One region of the Psychrobacter sp. NC44 genome, then DNA from elsewhere that is predicted to be linked to it. Evidence: predicted binding sites of a transcription regulator. Region 1 holds the regulator's gene; each other region holds the start of a gene.
What was found. The regulator PhoB, encoded in region 1, activates phosphate uptake and scavenging genes when phosphate is short. The targets are predictions, from matches to a motif close to TGTCATNAANCTGTCATAA.
Positions count from the first base shown of each region.

Region 2: a site for PhoB is predicted at 1,739-1,757, ahead of JMX95_RS06435 (porin). Genes of this name have one in related genera too.
Region 3: a site for PhoB is predicted at 726-744, ahead of JMX95_RS04695 (inorganic phosphate transporter). Genes of this name have one in related genera too.

Region 1 covers NZ_CAJHBN010000015.1:36,727-42,227, forward strand. Annotated here, with positions in the region: gene phoR (phosphate regulon sensor histidine kinase PhoR) at 1-734, opposite strand, end outside; gene phoB (phosphate regulon transcriptional regulator PhoB) at 815-1,519, opposite strand; gene dtd (D-aminoacyl-tRNA deacylase) at 1,676-2,131, opposite strand; gene asd (archaetidylserine decarboxylase) at 2,244-3,080, shown strand; gene JMX95_RS11030 (DUF1287 domain-containing protein) at 3,368-3,973, opposite strand; gene JMX95_RS11035 (HD domain-containing protein) at 4,089-4,718, opposite strand; gene JMX95_RS11040 (isochorismatase family protein) at 4,899-5,474, opposite strand.
Region 2 covers NZ_CAJHBN010000006.1:117,471-122,971, forward strand. Annotated here, with positions in the region: gene JMX95_RS06430 (CTP synthase) at 1-323, opposite strand, end outside; gene JMX95_RS06435 (porin) at 519-1,601, opposite strand; gene JMX95_RS06440 (malate synthase G) at 2,334-4,532, opposite strand; gene JMX95_RS06445 (tRNA-(ms[2]io[6]A)-hydroxylase) at 5,084-5,501, shown strand, end outside.
Region 3 covers NZ_CAJHBN010000004.1:154,991-160,491, reverse strand. Annotated here, with positions in the region: gene JMX95_RS04700 (ATPase) at 1-168, shown strand, start outside; gene JMX95_RS04695 (inorganic phosphate transporter) at 777-2,384, shown strand; gene JMX95_RS04690 (aminotransferase class I/II-fold pyridoxal phosphate-dependent enzyme) at 2,505-4,148, opposite strand; gene msrB (peptide-methionine (R)-S-oxide reductase MsrB) at 4,795-5,220, shown strand; gene JMX95_RS04680 (glutathione peroxidase) at 5,380-5,501, shown strand, end outside.

The DNA of each region.
Region 1 (5,501 bases):
CCGTCATAAGTATCTATCTGCAAGTGAATGGTATGCCCATACTCTTGATTGTACGCTTGCGCATCATCATAAACATGGGTCAGCAGCTTGGTCATATCAATATAACTGAGCTCATGGGTTTCTTCGATTTCGATGCGAGATAACAGCAATAAGTCATTCACAATTCTATTCATACGCGCAGTCTGTTGGCTCATCAGCTCAAACCCGCGCTTCCAATGCGGCGGCATATCTGGCTGATCCGAAAAATTTTCTAGATAGCCCATCATGACGGTCAATGGTGTGCGTAACTCATGCGAGACATTCGCCACAAAGTCGCGGCGCATCTCCTCCAAATGATGCAAGCGCGTCACATCATAAATAATGAGCAGCTTCTCATCACCAAAAGGCGTGAGCTCACATTTCAGATAACGCTTGGGCGCGCGCCACGAGACAATGTGCACACCATCCTGAGCACCATCGTTAGGGTTGGTCGTCGCCTGATAATACTGACGAAATTCAGGCGCACTAATAAAGTCAAAAATGCACTTACCTTTATCTGACAACTGTAACAACATTAAATCTTCGGCGGCCTGATTCCACCATTCAAGCCCATCATCGTCATTGAGCAAAACCACCGCATCACGCAATGCACGTAGTGCGCTTCTAATTTTTTTGAGTTGATCCGTTGTATTCTGCTGAGTTGCTAGCAGTGACTTATTTTGTTGGTCGCCTTGAGCCGATATTAGGGTGTTCATCCATCATCCTTATCACTATTCGCCGTTTTTCACTGTGCTGCGATTAACATACTGCTTTTATAGCGAATAAAAACCGTCAGTTAAATTGGTTCAATAAAGCTAGAAAATCGATAGCCTGTCCCACGCACTGTCTGTATCAACGTATCACATTGATGCGGTCGTAATAATGTCCGCAAACGTTTGATATGCACATCAATGGTTCTATCTTCGATATATACATTACCGCCCCATACTTGGTCTAGCAGCTGCGTCCGCGTATAGGCACGCTCTGGATGACTCATAAAAAATGCCAATAATCGATATTCCGTAGGCCCGACATCAACCACTTTACCAGCCGCTGTCACTCGCTGACTTTTGGGATCAAGGCTCAAATTGCCGATTTCGATAGGTTTATCACTATTGAGCGCGTTACTACGCCGCAATACTGCTTTGATTCTGGATATCAACTCACGTGTCGAAAAAGGCTTGGTCATATAATCATCAGCACCAGCATCAAGGCCATGCACCTTGCTGTCCTCTTCACTTTTAGCTGTCAACATAATGACTGGTATCTCAGCGAGTAGCTCATCGTTTTTGAGCAATCGGCAAAAATCAATGCCACTTTTATCACCGGGCAGCATCCAATCTAGCAAAATCAGCGCAGGGCGGTGATCGACCACTTGTTGGTGCGCCTCAGATACATCCGCTGCCTGCAGACTATCAAATCCCGCCATCTCTAGCGTCATGACGATCATTTCACGAATCGCAGGTTCATCTTCAACAATCAAAATTTGCTCATTATACATACGGCATTCTCAGTGTTAGAGGACAACATTTAGCTGACAAAAAAGGCGATAAATGCTCGCCTGCTGCTCCCTATTAAACGGGGTAATTATGACAGTTTAATGACATTCGACTTTTAAGCGGTTCATAAGTCTCGTGACGGCTAATGCTTGGTTTACTCAATTTACTTCTAACAAGAAATTCAATGGCCCATCATTGACGCTCGACACTTGCATATTGGCACCAAATTGACCAGTTGCCACGTTTGGATATTGCGTGTTGGCATAAGCGACCAATTGCGCAAACAACGCTTGCGCCGCATCAGGTGCCATCGCACCACCAAAGTCAGGGCGACGACCCTTGTCTGTTTTTGCCATTAGCGTAAACTGTGATACCAATAACAGTCCGCCACCAACTTGCTGGACATTTTTATCCAGTTTGCCGTACTTGGCAGGATCATCATCATTGTCAAAAATACGATAGGTGAGGATTTTATCCACCATTCGCTGTGCGCTTGTTATGTCGTCATCAGGCCCTAAACCAATATAAGCCAATATGCCTTGCTCAATCGTACCAACACACTGCGCATCGACGGTGACACTAGCATGGCGTACGCGCTGTATAAGTGCTTTCATTTATAGATTCCTTACCAATTATGCCCATACAATAATACGCCGTCCATGATAAAATACGGCCATTCTCTTGCTTATTAATTATTACATTACACCCTATTTTGGTAGCCTCATTATGAATGTATTCACTACTTTACAACAGCTTGTCCCGCAGCAGCAACTGAGTAAAGTTGCTGGGCGCCTAGCCGCTAGCCGCCATCCTTATGTCAAACGCACGTTTATCCGTAGCTTTGCCAAAGCCTACAACGTCAGCTTGGACGAGTATGAGCGCCAAAGTCTCAACGCCTATGAGAGCTTTAATGACTTTTTTACTCGTGAGCTAAAAGAAGACGCGCGCCCTATCGACATGACGCCTCATGGTATCGTCAGTCCTGCCGATGGTATTATCTCGCAGTTGGGTCAAATTGACGACCATAAATTGCTCCAAGCAAAAGGTCACTATTATGACGTTGGTCAACTGCTTGCTGACAGTGAAGATGGCCGCTATTTTGCGGATGGGAGTTTTGCGACGGTTTATCTTGCCCCTAGTAACTATCACCGTGTACATATGCCCTTCGCTGGCACTCTGACCAAAACCCGTTATGTACCGGGTACGCTGTTTTCGGTCAACAATACTACGGCGGCGAACGTGCCAGACTTATTTGCGCGTAATGAACGCTTGGTTTGTCTGTTTGATACAGCATATGGCAAAGCAGCGGTGGTGATGGTTGGGGCGATGATTGTCGCTGGTATCGAAACAGTGGCGACTGGCAAAATTGCCCGCACTGATGATATTCAAGAAGCTGAGCACAATATGAGCTTTGAAAAAGGCGATGAGCTGGGTCGTTTTTATTTAGGCTCAACCGCAATTGTCATTCTACCAAAAGGAGCAAAAGCAGATTGGCAAGACAGTATGAAAGCCGATAGTGTGGTAAAAATGGGACAGCTACTGGGTGTCGCTAACACTCCATAGGCAAGTGATTTAACGACTCAAAAAAGCTCAGTTCAGCATCCTAATCTATGTTGAACTGAGCTTTTTATTATGGGTAATTATCTTATCGCAACATATTAGGGCGTGTCATCAATTAGCACATGAATACATTTAGTGGTCTTAAAATAGCTAAATTTTGCTAAATATCGTCAGAAATTTTGTCAATATGTTCATATTAACGGCAATTTCTTCCTTGTTTATCTACAATTTTTCTCATTTTAAGCCTCACAATCTAATTGATGACACACCCTAGTTAATAATGAAAGTAGTTAATAACGAAAGTGTTTGAGAATAGGATAAGCAAATAAGATGTTTTCTTCTTGCGTACCGCGTCCGATATTGTGAATAATCAGCGGTATACCATCCGCAGCGACTTTATCGGAGACGATACCTGTATGCGGCAAATTACCATTCGGTAATCGCCACGTCACCACATCCCCTGCTTGAAAACTGTCTTTATCAGTCGTCGATAATGTCTTTGCGTGACGCGCAAAAAACACTTCAAGATTGGGCACTCGGCGATGATCGATATTCTTATCGGTTGATTTCAGCCCCCAAGTCTTTGGATAAGCCGACCAATTTGACTTCATATCATGGTTGACTAATTGCTGTAGATCTATATTTTGCAAGCGATAAGCACGGACGATAACATCGGTACAGACGCCAGTTTCTATCGGTACATCACCACGCGGAAAATCCAACTTGCGGTAAGCAGGATCATAGCTGGTGGTAATACCTATCTGTTTTTTTGCATCGTGCGCCAGTTTATCACCATTACTAATAGGTGCGGCGGCCTGCGTTAGTTGCGCCAAAGTTAATAGGCTAACAAAGACGAGCGATTTAGCAAAAACCTTATAAGTGCCAGTGACTCTCATTTAACAATCTCTCTATATAATGTACTTAATCGCTCATTTAGCTAATTCTAAATGCTTTAATAGTTGAAAAAGATGAATATTTGCAAACATGTAAACGGCAAAATGATGGCTTTACTTAAGCATCAACCAACCATCCTTGCTGGGTCGCATAGTCGATATTTTTTGATAGCCAATCATGAATGGGAGGAAAGCTGTCTTTGATAAAAGCAAGTGCCGCAGTCACTTGCGAACGCGTGACGTTAGCATCAATCCACGTTTTTCCATTGGTATTTAAATTAAGTAAAAAAGGCAATAAGCGGTCAACCACTCTGAGCAGCTGGGTTTCTTTACTACTACCCGTCTCCTGCTCTTCCCAAATCTCATTTAAATCCATGATGCCATTGCCACGCTCAGCTTGCAATCGAGCAATACCAGCGCGTTCTTCAATGTGCGCCTCGCTACGACTGTTTGCGAATAAAAATGTATCGCCAGCGTCAATCTCACCCAAGTCATGTACCAATGCCATCTTGAGTAGTTTTTCATGATTGACATCTAGCTCAAACTGTTCAGCGATAGACCAGCACGCCATCGCTAAATGCCATGAATGTTCGGCAGAGTTTTCTTTGCGTGTGGTATGCGTCACATAACTACGACGATTGATACGTTTAAGCGCATCAAGCTCTAATAAGAAATGAGTGACATGATCTATATCAATGTTTGAGGCAAGCGTTGGGTTGGTTAATAAAAGGGGTTTGGTTGATGGCATAAATTTTCTCTTAATTTTTCTACGAAGATATAGCGCTTCATTTTACCTTTACGCATAAGCAATTATTATACATTTTATGAGCGCTATAAAAGAGCATGCCAACCTATAGCTAATTAACACCACTATAAAAAATAGCGCTTATGTGAGTAAGCGCTATCGGTTCTATTTTGAACAAAAGAACTATTTAATCAAGTTGCTAATAGTTTTAAATGCAGGATCTTGACTACTGCGGCATAGCTCAAAAAGAATGGTTTCAACCGTGGTAATCACGCCACCAGCACGGCGAATACGGCGAATTGCTTGCTTTTTATCATATGGAAAACGCGAACCGACCGCATCACCAATAATAACCGGCTGCATACCATTATCTAGCAAATCAAGCGCTGTTTGTAGTACGCAGACATGTGTCTCTACGCCAAATAGCAAAACAATACTTCGATTTTGCTGCGCTAAATAATGCCACGAATCATCATTATCACAAGCGCTAAAAGTGACCTTTTCAAAGCTTTTGGCGTTATCGCCTTCTAACACCTCGCGTATTTCAGGTAGCGTATCGCCAAGCCCTTTTTTATACTGTTCATTGAGCATGATAGGGATATTCAGTGCTTGTAGACCTTTAATAAGCGTCACTGTTTTTTTGACGATATTTTCATGGTCATAAATATGCGGTGTTAAGCGTTCTTGAACATCGATTATCATCGCTTGGGTATTTTCGCGAGCGATTCGATAGGTACGATCGGTAATCATAGTAGACATGGCACACTCCTTGTACGGCTGACTTTA
Region 2 (5,501 bases), on a different contig from region 1:
TATTCACCACGGCGCTCTTTATTTAGAACGTTTTGATAGATACGACCACTAGTAAAGTTATTGCTCTTACTCATTTTTGAATGGCGTAAGAAGCGCTCATAGTAACCCAAATCTAAATCAGTCTCTGCACCATCTTCGGTGACGAATACTTCGCCATGCTGGAATGGGCTCATCGTACCTGGATCGACGTTGATATACGGATCCATCTTGGTCATCGTGACGGTCACGCCACGGGCTTCTAAGACCGCTGCAAGAGAGGCTGCGGTGATACCTTTTCCTAGTGAGGACACTACCCCACCGGTCACAAATATAAACTTGGTCATAGTACTCTGTCGGTAATTGGTAAAGAAGGATTTTACTAAAAATACGTCAAAAAATATAGGGCAAAAGCATAAACTCTTTGAAACATTCAAGTTTTAGTACTTAGCTATTATAACCCACTGCAGCTTTAAAAAGGATATAACAAAAAAAACTCACCCCGAAGGATGAGTTTTTATAATCAGATTCTAATGCTTAGATTAGAATTTGTATTCTAGACCAGTACCAACTACGAATACTTCAGCATCGCCTTTTACCTTGGCAAGTATGTCTTTATTAGTAATAGGATCTTTAACACCAGTGTTATACATAGTATTAACGTTATCAGCATTGTTCATACCAGCATAGGCATGCATGATGATATTGTCTTTAAAGAAGTACTTACCGCCAACAACGATCTGATCTGATTCAGCGTTATCAATACCAGCTAGATTGTCAGTCTTGTTGTACTGAGTGTAAATAGAAGCTGGACGTGCAAAGTTAGCTAGCGCCATTTGAGCACTCACAACTAGACCTTTTTCTTTTTCAGAACCAGTAAAGTCATAATCTGCAACCTGATACAAAGCACCGAGTGTTATAGGGGCTGCGATGTATTTTCCTAAGTCTACAGTGGCCGTACCACGGATGATATCACCATTGATGTTTTGGTCTTTATCATAAGCCACACCAGCAGTGAAGCCTGTACCTTGGTCAAACATCATTGCAACACCGAAGCCCGCATCATTGTTGAAATTATCATCATCAGAGCTATACATAGCATACAATTCTAATGGTAGGTTATTGTATTTTGGTGCAGCCCAGATCACTGAGCTATTAATACGACCACTATCAGCCATATTCAACGCTTCAACAACGTCGTCTTCCATTTCATTCGTACCCATGTTATCCCAATAGCCTTCGTTAACAACAACGTTGTTAATTTTGTCTAGGCTAGATTGGTTTTTACCAACACGGAACTCACCGAATTGCTTGTTATTAATACCTAGGTATGTATCACGGTTAGAGAAAGTATCATTATCACCATCGATGCTTGTGCCATACTCTAATTGATAAATAACATCGGTATTAGCAGTCATGGCTTCAGAGCCTTTGAAACCTAAACGTGAAGAATGAGAGTTGATTTCTATTGTATCTTCATCAAAGTCATTTACATTACCAACTGAATTATATTCAGCATTAACGTAGTCGGCAGCTAAGAATGCTTTACCATAAACAGTTGGTGCTGCATTGGCTGCAGATACAGATAGGGCAGCAACTGCTGTAGCTAAAAGTAGTTTTTTCATGGGGTATCTCCACTTTACAATTTTAGTAATAAGCTAGCTATTATTAGCTGGTGCTCATAATGGTATCGTCACAAATCCTCAAAGATATAATGTGTAACTGGCTACCGAGATTAGTCAGAAACAAGTGTGGCGAAGTTCTATTACAGTAAGATGAAAAAAACCATGACTTACATAACTGGGATTAAAAAGTAACTGCCATGTAAAATTAGGTCTTTATCGCTCCGTTGCGTAACATCCGTTACCAAACTCATACTTCGAATACAAGCATAACAACTTTGACATAATTTGCAACATTTTTTTTAGATTTTTAAACCCAGTATTTGTTGAATGCCATATCTACTATAGAATGTAGGTCATTGTAAAAAAATCCCTATCCGCTCAAATAGATAAAGATACTATTGATTAATATAATTACCAAGAACTTGAAACTAGCGTAATCAATATCCTTTAATTAACAAAAATAAAGCCGTACTTGTTCATTAACAAGTACAGCTAATAAAAAATAATAAATGTGATTTATGACATACTGACAGTCACAATTGAGATCGGAAAATTGCTACAAGAACAGTAAAAAAGGCGTTTTCACTGCTCTTGTTTCCAGACTATAACCTTAGTCAATGGCTATTACAGACTTCTTATTAAGTATAAAAACCAAGAAGAAGCCTAATCAGTCATATAAGTCTCATAATGTAATATCAAGTATGCCATATTCTAATATTAACCTGCGCAATATTAGCAGCCTGCTTTTAGATCAAGGCGTGCCTGATGTAATAATGGCTCAGTATAGCCACTCGGCTGCTCTCGACCTTTAAACACTAAGTCACAGGCCGCTTTGAATGCATAAGAGTGGTCAAAGCTATCTGCCATCGTCTGATAGTCGCTATCGCCTGCATTTTGCTCATCAACGACTTTTGCCATACGCTTCATCGTATCCATCACTTGCTGCTCGCTCACGACATCGTGATGCAACCAGTTGGCAATATGTTGACTTGAGATACGTAAAGTCGCACGGTCTTCCATTAGACCCACATCATTGATATCCGGTACTTTAGAACAACCAACGCCTTGATTTACCCAGCGTACGACATAACCCAAGATACCTTGAGCATTGTTTTCAAGCTCTTGCTGCTTTTCTTCATCAGTCCAATCGGTATTTTTTGCTAATGGAATGGTCAAAATGTCATCCAAGCTAGCACGCTCGCGTGATTTTAGCGTGTCTTGTACATCAGCTACGCTTACTTGATGATAGTGTATGCTATGCAAGGTAGCGCCCGTTGGTGATGGTACCCATGCAGTGCTGGCACCAGACTTAGGATGAGCGGCTTTAGTATCCATCATCTCTTTCATTTCATCAGGCTTAGCCCACATACCTTTACCAATTTGCGCACGACCTTGTAGGCCTGTCTCTAGACCGATATCGACGTTCCACTGCTCGTAAGCAGGCTGCCATGCTTGCGACTTCATCTCGCCTTTTGGTACAAATGGACCTGCATTCATGCTGGTATGCATCTCGTCACCAGTACGGTCTAAGAAACCTGTGTTAATAAAGATAACGCGCTCTTTGGCTTGGCGGATTGCTTCTTTTAAGTTCACCGTCATACGGCGCTCTTCGTCCATGATGCCGATTTTGAGCGTATTGCGTTCTAGACCTAACAGATCCTCTGATGCATTAAATAAGTCATTGGCCATTTTAACTTCTTCAGGGCCATGCATTTTTGGCTTCACGATATACATTGAGCCTTGACGCGAGTTTGATAGCTCGTTTTTGCCTTTAATATCATTAAGTGATAATAGGGGCGTGATTAGGCCATCCATTAAGCCTTCAAATATTTGCTCTTGGCCCTCGCCTAGATCGACTAAGATGGCAGGGTTCTGCATTAAGTGACCGACGTTACGAATCAACAATAGCGAACGACCTGGTAAGATCAGCTTGCCACCATCTGGCGTGTTATATTCACGATCTGGGTTTTGCTTACGCGTACGCGTTTTGCCACCCTTTTCAAAGGTTTCCTGTAGGTCGCTATTCATCAAGCCAAGCCAGTTACGATAGACTTCGACTTTTTCTTCTGCATCTACCGCAGCGACTGAGTCTTCACAATCCTGAATGGCTGTCATGGCCGATTCAAGCAGTACGTCCTTGATGTTTGCTGGATCGTCTTTACCCACTGGATGATTACTATCGATTTGAATCTCAGCATGCAAGCCGTTGTTCTTTAACAGTATACCTGTAGGAGTTTCAGCGTCACCGACAAAGCCGACAAACTTAGCCGTATCTTTTAGCTCAGTACTGCTATCACCTTGTACGACCTCGAGCTTGCCATCGATTACTTTAAAACCAGTCACATCATTGTAAGAGCCTGATGCTAGTGTGAAATGCTCATCTAAAAATGCTTTAGCGTAAGCCACAACAGCAGCACCGCGAGTAGGATTATAGCTACCACCCGCTTCTTGACCATTTTCACTACTGATAACATCGGTGCCATACAAAGCATCGTATAAGCTACCCCAACGTGCGTTGGTCGCATTAAGCGCATAACGAGCATTACGAACTGGTACGACTAGCTGCGGCCCTGCAATGTGCGCAATTTCATCATCGACGTTTTTGGTATCAACCGTAAATGCTTCGCCTTCAGGTAGCAAATAACCAATTTCTTGTAGGAATGTCTTATAAGCTGGATAGTCGATTTCGCCATCTTTTGCAGGGTTATCTAGGTGCCACTGGTCAATTTGCGCTTGAATCTTGTCACGAGTCGCAAGCAACGCTTTATTGCGCGGGGTAAATTCTTTAATAACCTTTTCGAAACCTGACCAATAATCGTCTGAATTCACACCGACTTTCGGTAGTACTTCGTTTTCAATAAAGTCATATAACTGCTGATCGATGGCAAGACTGCCTTTTTGAATACGATTGGTGTTAGAAGACTGGCTCATATTGTTATCCTTATCTGTTCGTGAGAGGTACTAATACTGAATTGTGACAGTAACTGTTTAAGAGTTTTTAATCTTGTGAGGTTTTAAACGTTCATATTTCATTCGTTGTGGAATCTTTAATTCTCTAATTTTTCTACGAAGATATATCTACAATTTTTATGTTCTAATGAAAGGCAATCTATTGATATCAGGTTTATTCTTTACTAAGAGCGAATCATAAAAATAAGACGAAATGCTTAAAGAGCAAAATCTCATCCTACTATCAAATAATAAAATTAACAAGGAAACACCATTCACTAAGTAAATACTTAAGCTGTTTAATAATGATAATGTATAAGTGGTCTACTCTAGGAGCTATAATCATCATCTGGGAAATAGATGCAGCAACGTTAATATAAACAGTAAGTAATCATTGACACCTTTAATTATGCTTAACCGTTATCTATTAATAAACAGCTATTGATGAATGTCAGTTATTTAGCATCGTATCTAAGTCAGACTAACGATATAATTACTCGTATTACCATTCATAAATAAAGCTTTCTTAGACTATGACTATCAATCAACAAGACCTCACGACATTACAATCAACAGCAAATACTATAGATAACGATAGTATCGAGAAAAAATCTGTCGAAGAAAATGTTTCTCAAACTGTAAATAATAGTGCCGAAACAGATCTAATCGAAAAAGAGCTGCCTGAAGAAGATAGCATCGATATTACGCATCTGCGCACTCCTATAAAGGTAGACTTATCTCCTGTTTATAACTTCTTGGGTGCTCGAACCACGCAAGCCTGGGTAAATGCTGCGATTGAAAACTTGCCATTGATCATTCAAGATCATGCCAATTGCGAAAAAAAGGCCGCTGGCACTGCCATGAATCTCATATTCCGCTATGAGTTTTCTTATGATTTGCAGCGTAAATTGGCGCAATTGATACGTGAAGAAATGCTGCATTATGAGCAGG
Region 3 (5,501 bases), on a different contig from region 1:
AACCGTGATAAATGGTCGGATTATGTGCAGTCTGCGGCGGATATGCTGGCACGTACCGATACAGAGTACGCACCGTGGTGCGTCATCGCGACCAATGAGAAGCGTCAAGCACGTTTGGATGTTTTAGATCATGCGATTAAGCAACTATCAGCGGTGTGTGGCAGCTGATATGCGATTGGTCATTATTATATATTTAACGTTAAATAAATTCAGGGAAAGAGAGTATAATGCGGCGTTACAGCAGGATGTTTTCTAACACATATGCTGGCAGTTACAAATCTTGCAATATCATCATGCATTATGCGCTTATATTTAATATAATAGGCGCGTAATAGCTCCTGCTGTGCACTAAACTCACTGAGTGAGTAGCGTGTTTTATCCTTTGACACAGACATTTTAATCACTCTGGTTAATAAGTTTGGTAAAGGTTCTTACAATAGCAGTTATTAGCACCAAAATTATTACTACGACATCTCTAAGCCGCAAGCTGCTGTAATCAGACGATTTGGCAACATTCCTTGCGGCTTTGTGACATATTGAGTGATGTGTTTTACCTTATTTATTGCCTTTACGTAAAATAAAATACGAGTAAATAAAAGATAAGCGTTAGGGTAGAGCACCAAGATAGCAGTAAGAAAAACCGTTTTTTAGCAAGCATATTGCGCGTTTCATATACGTTATATTAATGTTAGAAGTCATCACGAGCATTATTAATAGCCGCGCAATGTCATCAACCGCCTATAATTTCAATCAGCTTACGCAGGACGTATCAACGTATGGGTATTAGCAACAGTTCTACAGAGCCAGCCAAATCAGTCGGTTCTATGAGAATAAATCTATTTTTTGCCATTTTACTGATTGCGATGACCTCCTACTTTTTGTGGTGGGGTCTAGATTACACGATGCGTCAACAGACGACGCTATTTATTGTGGCCACCGCTTTTGGTGTCTTTATGGCATTCAATATTGGTGGTAACGATGTCGCCAACTCCTTTGGTACCTCAGTGGGTGCAGGGACGTTGACTATCCCGCAAGCGCTGGGTATCGCAGCGATATTTGAAGTGTCCGGAGCCGTACTGGCAGGTGGTGAAGTCACCGATACCATTCGAAGCGGCATTGTCGATTTAGATGGTCTTTCAGTAACGCCCAACCAATTCATTTATGTCATGCTGTCAGCGCTCATCGCTGCCGCATTTTGGCTGTTATTTGCCACCAAAAAGGGTCTGCCCGTTTCGACCACGCACGCTATTATTGGCGGCGTTGTTGGTAGCTCTGTTGTATTAGGTATCACGTTAGGTGGTACTGAAATGGCATTATCAACGGTGAATTGGAGTACGATTGGCACCATCGCGATTTCTTGGGTATTATCACCGCTATTGGGCGGCGTTTTGTCCTATGTATTATATGGACAGATTAAGAAAAATATCATCGAATATAATGATAGAACAGAGGCGCACATTGCGACTTTGAAAGGCGACAAAAAAACCTTAAAACAAAACCACAAAGAATTTTTGGACGGTTTAACAGAATCAGAACAACTTGCCTATACGTCAGCGATGTTGCGTGATCAAGAAATCTACAAAGATGATGATTGCGATGTTGAAGATTTAGAGACTGATTATTATAAACAGCTTTATGAGATTGAAAATGAACGCAGCAACCTTGATACGCTAAAAGCGTTGAAGCAATGGGTTCCTATCATTGCGGCTGCAGGCGGCGCGGTCATGGCCTCTTTGGTCATCTTTAAAGGTCTAAAGAATGTCAATAATGGCATGACGACGCTGCAAGGCTTTTTAATCATGGGTATGATCGCGGCGCTGGTGTGGCTTGCGACCTTTATCTATACCAAGAGTATCCGCGGTAAACATAAAGAGGATTTGACTAAAGCGACGTTTATTATGTTTAGCTGGATGCAAGTCTTTACCGCCTCTGCTTTTGCCTTTAGCCATGGCTCAAACGATATTGCTAATGCAGTCGGTCCTTTTGCCGCGATTATGGATGTTATCCGTACCAATAGCATTGCAACTGAAGCCGCTGTACCGCCTGCGGTTATGCTGACCTTTGGTGTTGCGCTTATCGTTGGTCTTTGGTTCATTGGTAAAGAAGTCATTCAAACGGTTGGTACCAACTTGGCAAAAATGCATCCCGCTTCTGGTTTTTCAGCTGAATTGGCTGCGGCAGCAGTGGTTATGGGCGCATCAACCATGGGTCTGCCCGTATCGAGCACGCATACGCTAGTAGGCGCGGTACTTGGTATCGGTATTGTCAATAGAGACACTAATTGGGCGTTGATGAAACCTATCGGTTTGGCATGGATCATTACGCTTCCTGCAGCAGCGGCAATGTCTGCCATCAGTTATATTATTTTGGTTAATGTTTTTTAACACGTACGCTTATTAAGGCTTTCGTTTAAGTCTTATTTAAGGTTATTTATAAGCACGTTTCAAATAAAAAACGCTTATCAGCATCATGCCGATAAGCGTTTTTTTATGTCAAATTAAGGTCTATTCGGTACCAAATTGTTTGCGCTTTTTGGCAAAGAAGCGATCCAAGCGATCCATGGCATCTTCTAAATCATGTAGGTTTGGCAAAAATACCAAGCGGAAATGATCGGGCTTATCCCAGTTAAAGCCTGTTCCTTGCACCATTAAGACATTTTCTTCAACAAGCAAATCCATCATAAATGCCATATCATCTTCGATAGGGTAAACATCAGGATCCATCTTTGGAAAGCAATAAAACGCGCCTTGTGGCATGGTACAAGAGATACCTTTGATCGCATTAAGTCGTGACACGGCCATTTCACGCTGCTTATATAAGCGCCCACGCTCTGACGTGAGCTCTTTCATGCTTTGATAGCCACCCATCGCCGTTTGAATGGCATACTGACCTTGGACGTTGGAACACAAGCGCATAGACGCTAACATGTCCAAGCCTTCGATAAAGTCAGTGGCATGGTGTTTTTTGCCAGACACCATCATCCAACCTGCCCGGAATCCCGCGATACGATGCGATTTTGATAATCCATTGTATGAGAGCACCAGCACATCATCAGTCAAGGTGCTCATTGGGGTGTGTACCATATCATCATAAAGAATACGATCATAAATTTCATCGGCCATGATGATTAAATCATGCGCTTTAGCGACCTCAATAATTTGTTTCAGCAATTCATCACTATAAAGTGAACCCGTTGGATTATTAGGGTTAATCACCACGATACCTTTGGTTTTAGAGGTGATTTTAGATTTAATGTCTTCGATATCAGGATGCCAATTGTCGTCTTCATTACAGCGATAATGTACCGCTGTGCCGCCAGCTAGGTTCGCCGCTGCCGTCCAAAGCGGGTAGTCTGGCATTGGGATAAGCACTTCGTCACCATCATTCATCAAGGCCTGCATGGTCATTACAATCAGCTCAGAAACTCCGTTGCCCAAATAGACATCACGGACATCAACTGCCGATAGCAACCCTTTTGATTGGTAGTACTGTAGGACGGCTTTACGCGCTGAAAAAATCCCTTGCGAGTCGGAATAGCCGGTCGCGTCTGGTAGGTTCATCGCCACATCGCGCAAAATCTCATGCGGGGCTTCTAAACCAAAGGGGGCTGGGTTACCGACGTTCAGCTTTAATATACGTTTGCCTTCTGCTTCCATCTTATTGGCTGTTTGTAGTAGCGGGCCGCGAATGTCGTAGCAAACATTTTGTAATTTATCCGATTTTTTTATTGTGTTCATAGTGTGACCACTCATAGGGTTATTTTGTGAGTTTGTATCTATAGTAGGAGTTGTAGCTGTTTGATTGGTTTGGGAGTCACGCATCTTGTCAGCTTGAGCGGATGACGTATTTTGACTATTCTTATTATGAGAATGAGCGCTCTTACTCACCTCTTTATTATTATCACTGTCGTTTTTTAGTTCGCCGCGTAACAGATAGCCTTCGCTGCAGCCTAAAATGTGTGCTAGCGTTGGTAGTTTAGATGACACAATGCCATTGGTGCCACGCTCCCAATTCGAGATAGCACCGCGACTGACTTTTGCGCCTGCTGCGGTCATGGCTTGCGCTAATTGCTCAGCAGTCAGCCCTTTATCACGACGTAGCTGTACCAGTCTTTCGGCTTGTGTGCTTTTATTTTTGTCATCAGCCATAATCATTCAAGCCTTTATTCATTAGTTGGTAATGGAGAGAAGGAAAGCAGGCATTTGTTTTAATTAAGCCTTAATGCAAGATATTATTGCATTATCAGTATCAATGCAAGCTGTTTTTAAGGAGGATATATTTATTAATGCAAGAATAACTTGCATTAATAGTATTATAGTTGCCTCATTGCTGCTCTACTAGGGCGTGTCCTTATTTTAAAAATGATAATAAAAATGAGATAAATTGTCGTCAAACAAGGAAAGTAGTGCAAATAATATCGAGATATTGCTAAGCTATTTGACGATGTTTGGCAAAATTTAGCCATTTTCAGCTCATTTAGAAGATAATCGATTGAATTGAGGACACGCCCTATATATCAAACTTCTTTCAGAGAGTTATTATCATGGCTACATCTGTATTCATTGATATGTTAAGAAAATTTGCTGTATTTTATTTATCATAGCTTTTTCGATACCTTACGCTATCACTTGTTTATGATGGTTTTCTTGTAATGTATGCCTTGAATATTGAGTGAATAAACAATAGATAAGGCCCATCGTTTTTATAAAAATATGGCGATAAAGTGTTAGTTAATAGCAGATAAAAGCTAATGCTAATGGATGAGATAATACATACCCAAATTAAGGATACATTATGCAAGACAATCAACTTAGCCAAGAAGAAATCAGCCAATTAACAGAAGCTGATTGGAAAGAGCGTTTGAGTGCTGATGAATATCACGTGATGCGTGAAAAGGGTACAGAACGCCCATTTACGGGCGTCTATAACGATGCGACTGATGATGGTATTTATCGCTGCAAAGGCTGCGGTGCGAGCTTATTTGACTCAAGCAATAAATTTGATGCCAGCTGTGGTTGGCCAAGTTTTGACCAAGGAGTTGATAACAGCGCTATCGAGGAGCATGTGGATAATTCGCTTGGCATGACGCGGACAGAAGTAACCTGTAGTAACTGCGGCGCACATTTAGGTCATGTCTTCCCTGACGGCCCAAGCGAGACGACGGGGATGCGCTATTGCATCAATTCTGTGTCTATTGATTTAGATAAATCTGAAAAGTAATTGTTAAAAAAATTGCTTAGAGTATTTTAGAGTCATGGCAGGGAAGCGCGAGATGCTGCCTTGCCAGTTATTAGTATTATTAACGTTTTCAATGTTATTGAAAAATGAGCACAGTTTAAAAAAACCAAAATAATAAATTAATCAATTTAAGGACAAATGATGAGTACTATTTATGATTTTACCGCTGAACGTATGGACGGTACTGCAAAAGCCTTTGCTGATTATCAAGGTAAGGTGTTATTAATCGTCAATACCGCGAGCAAATGTGGATTTACGCCGCA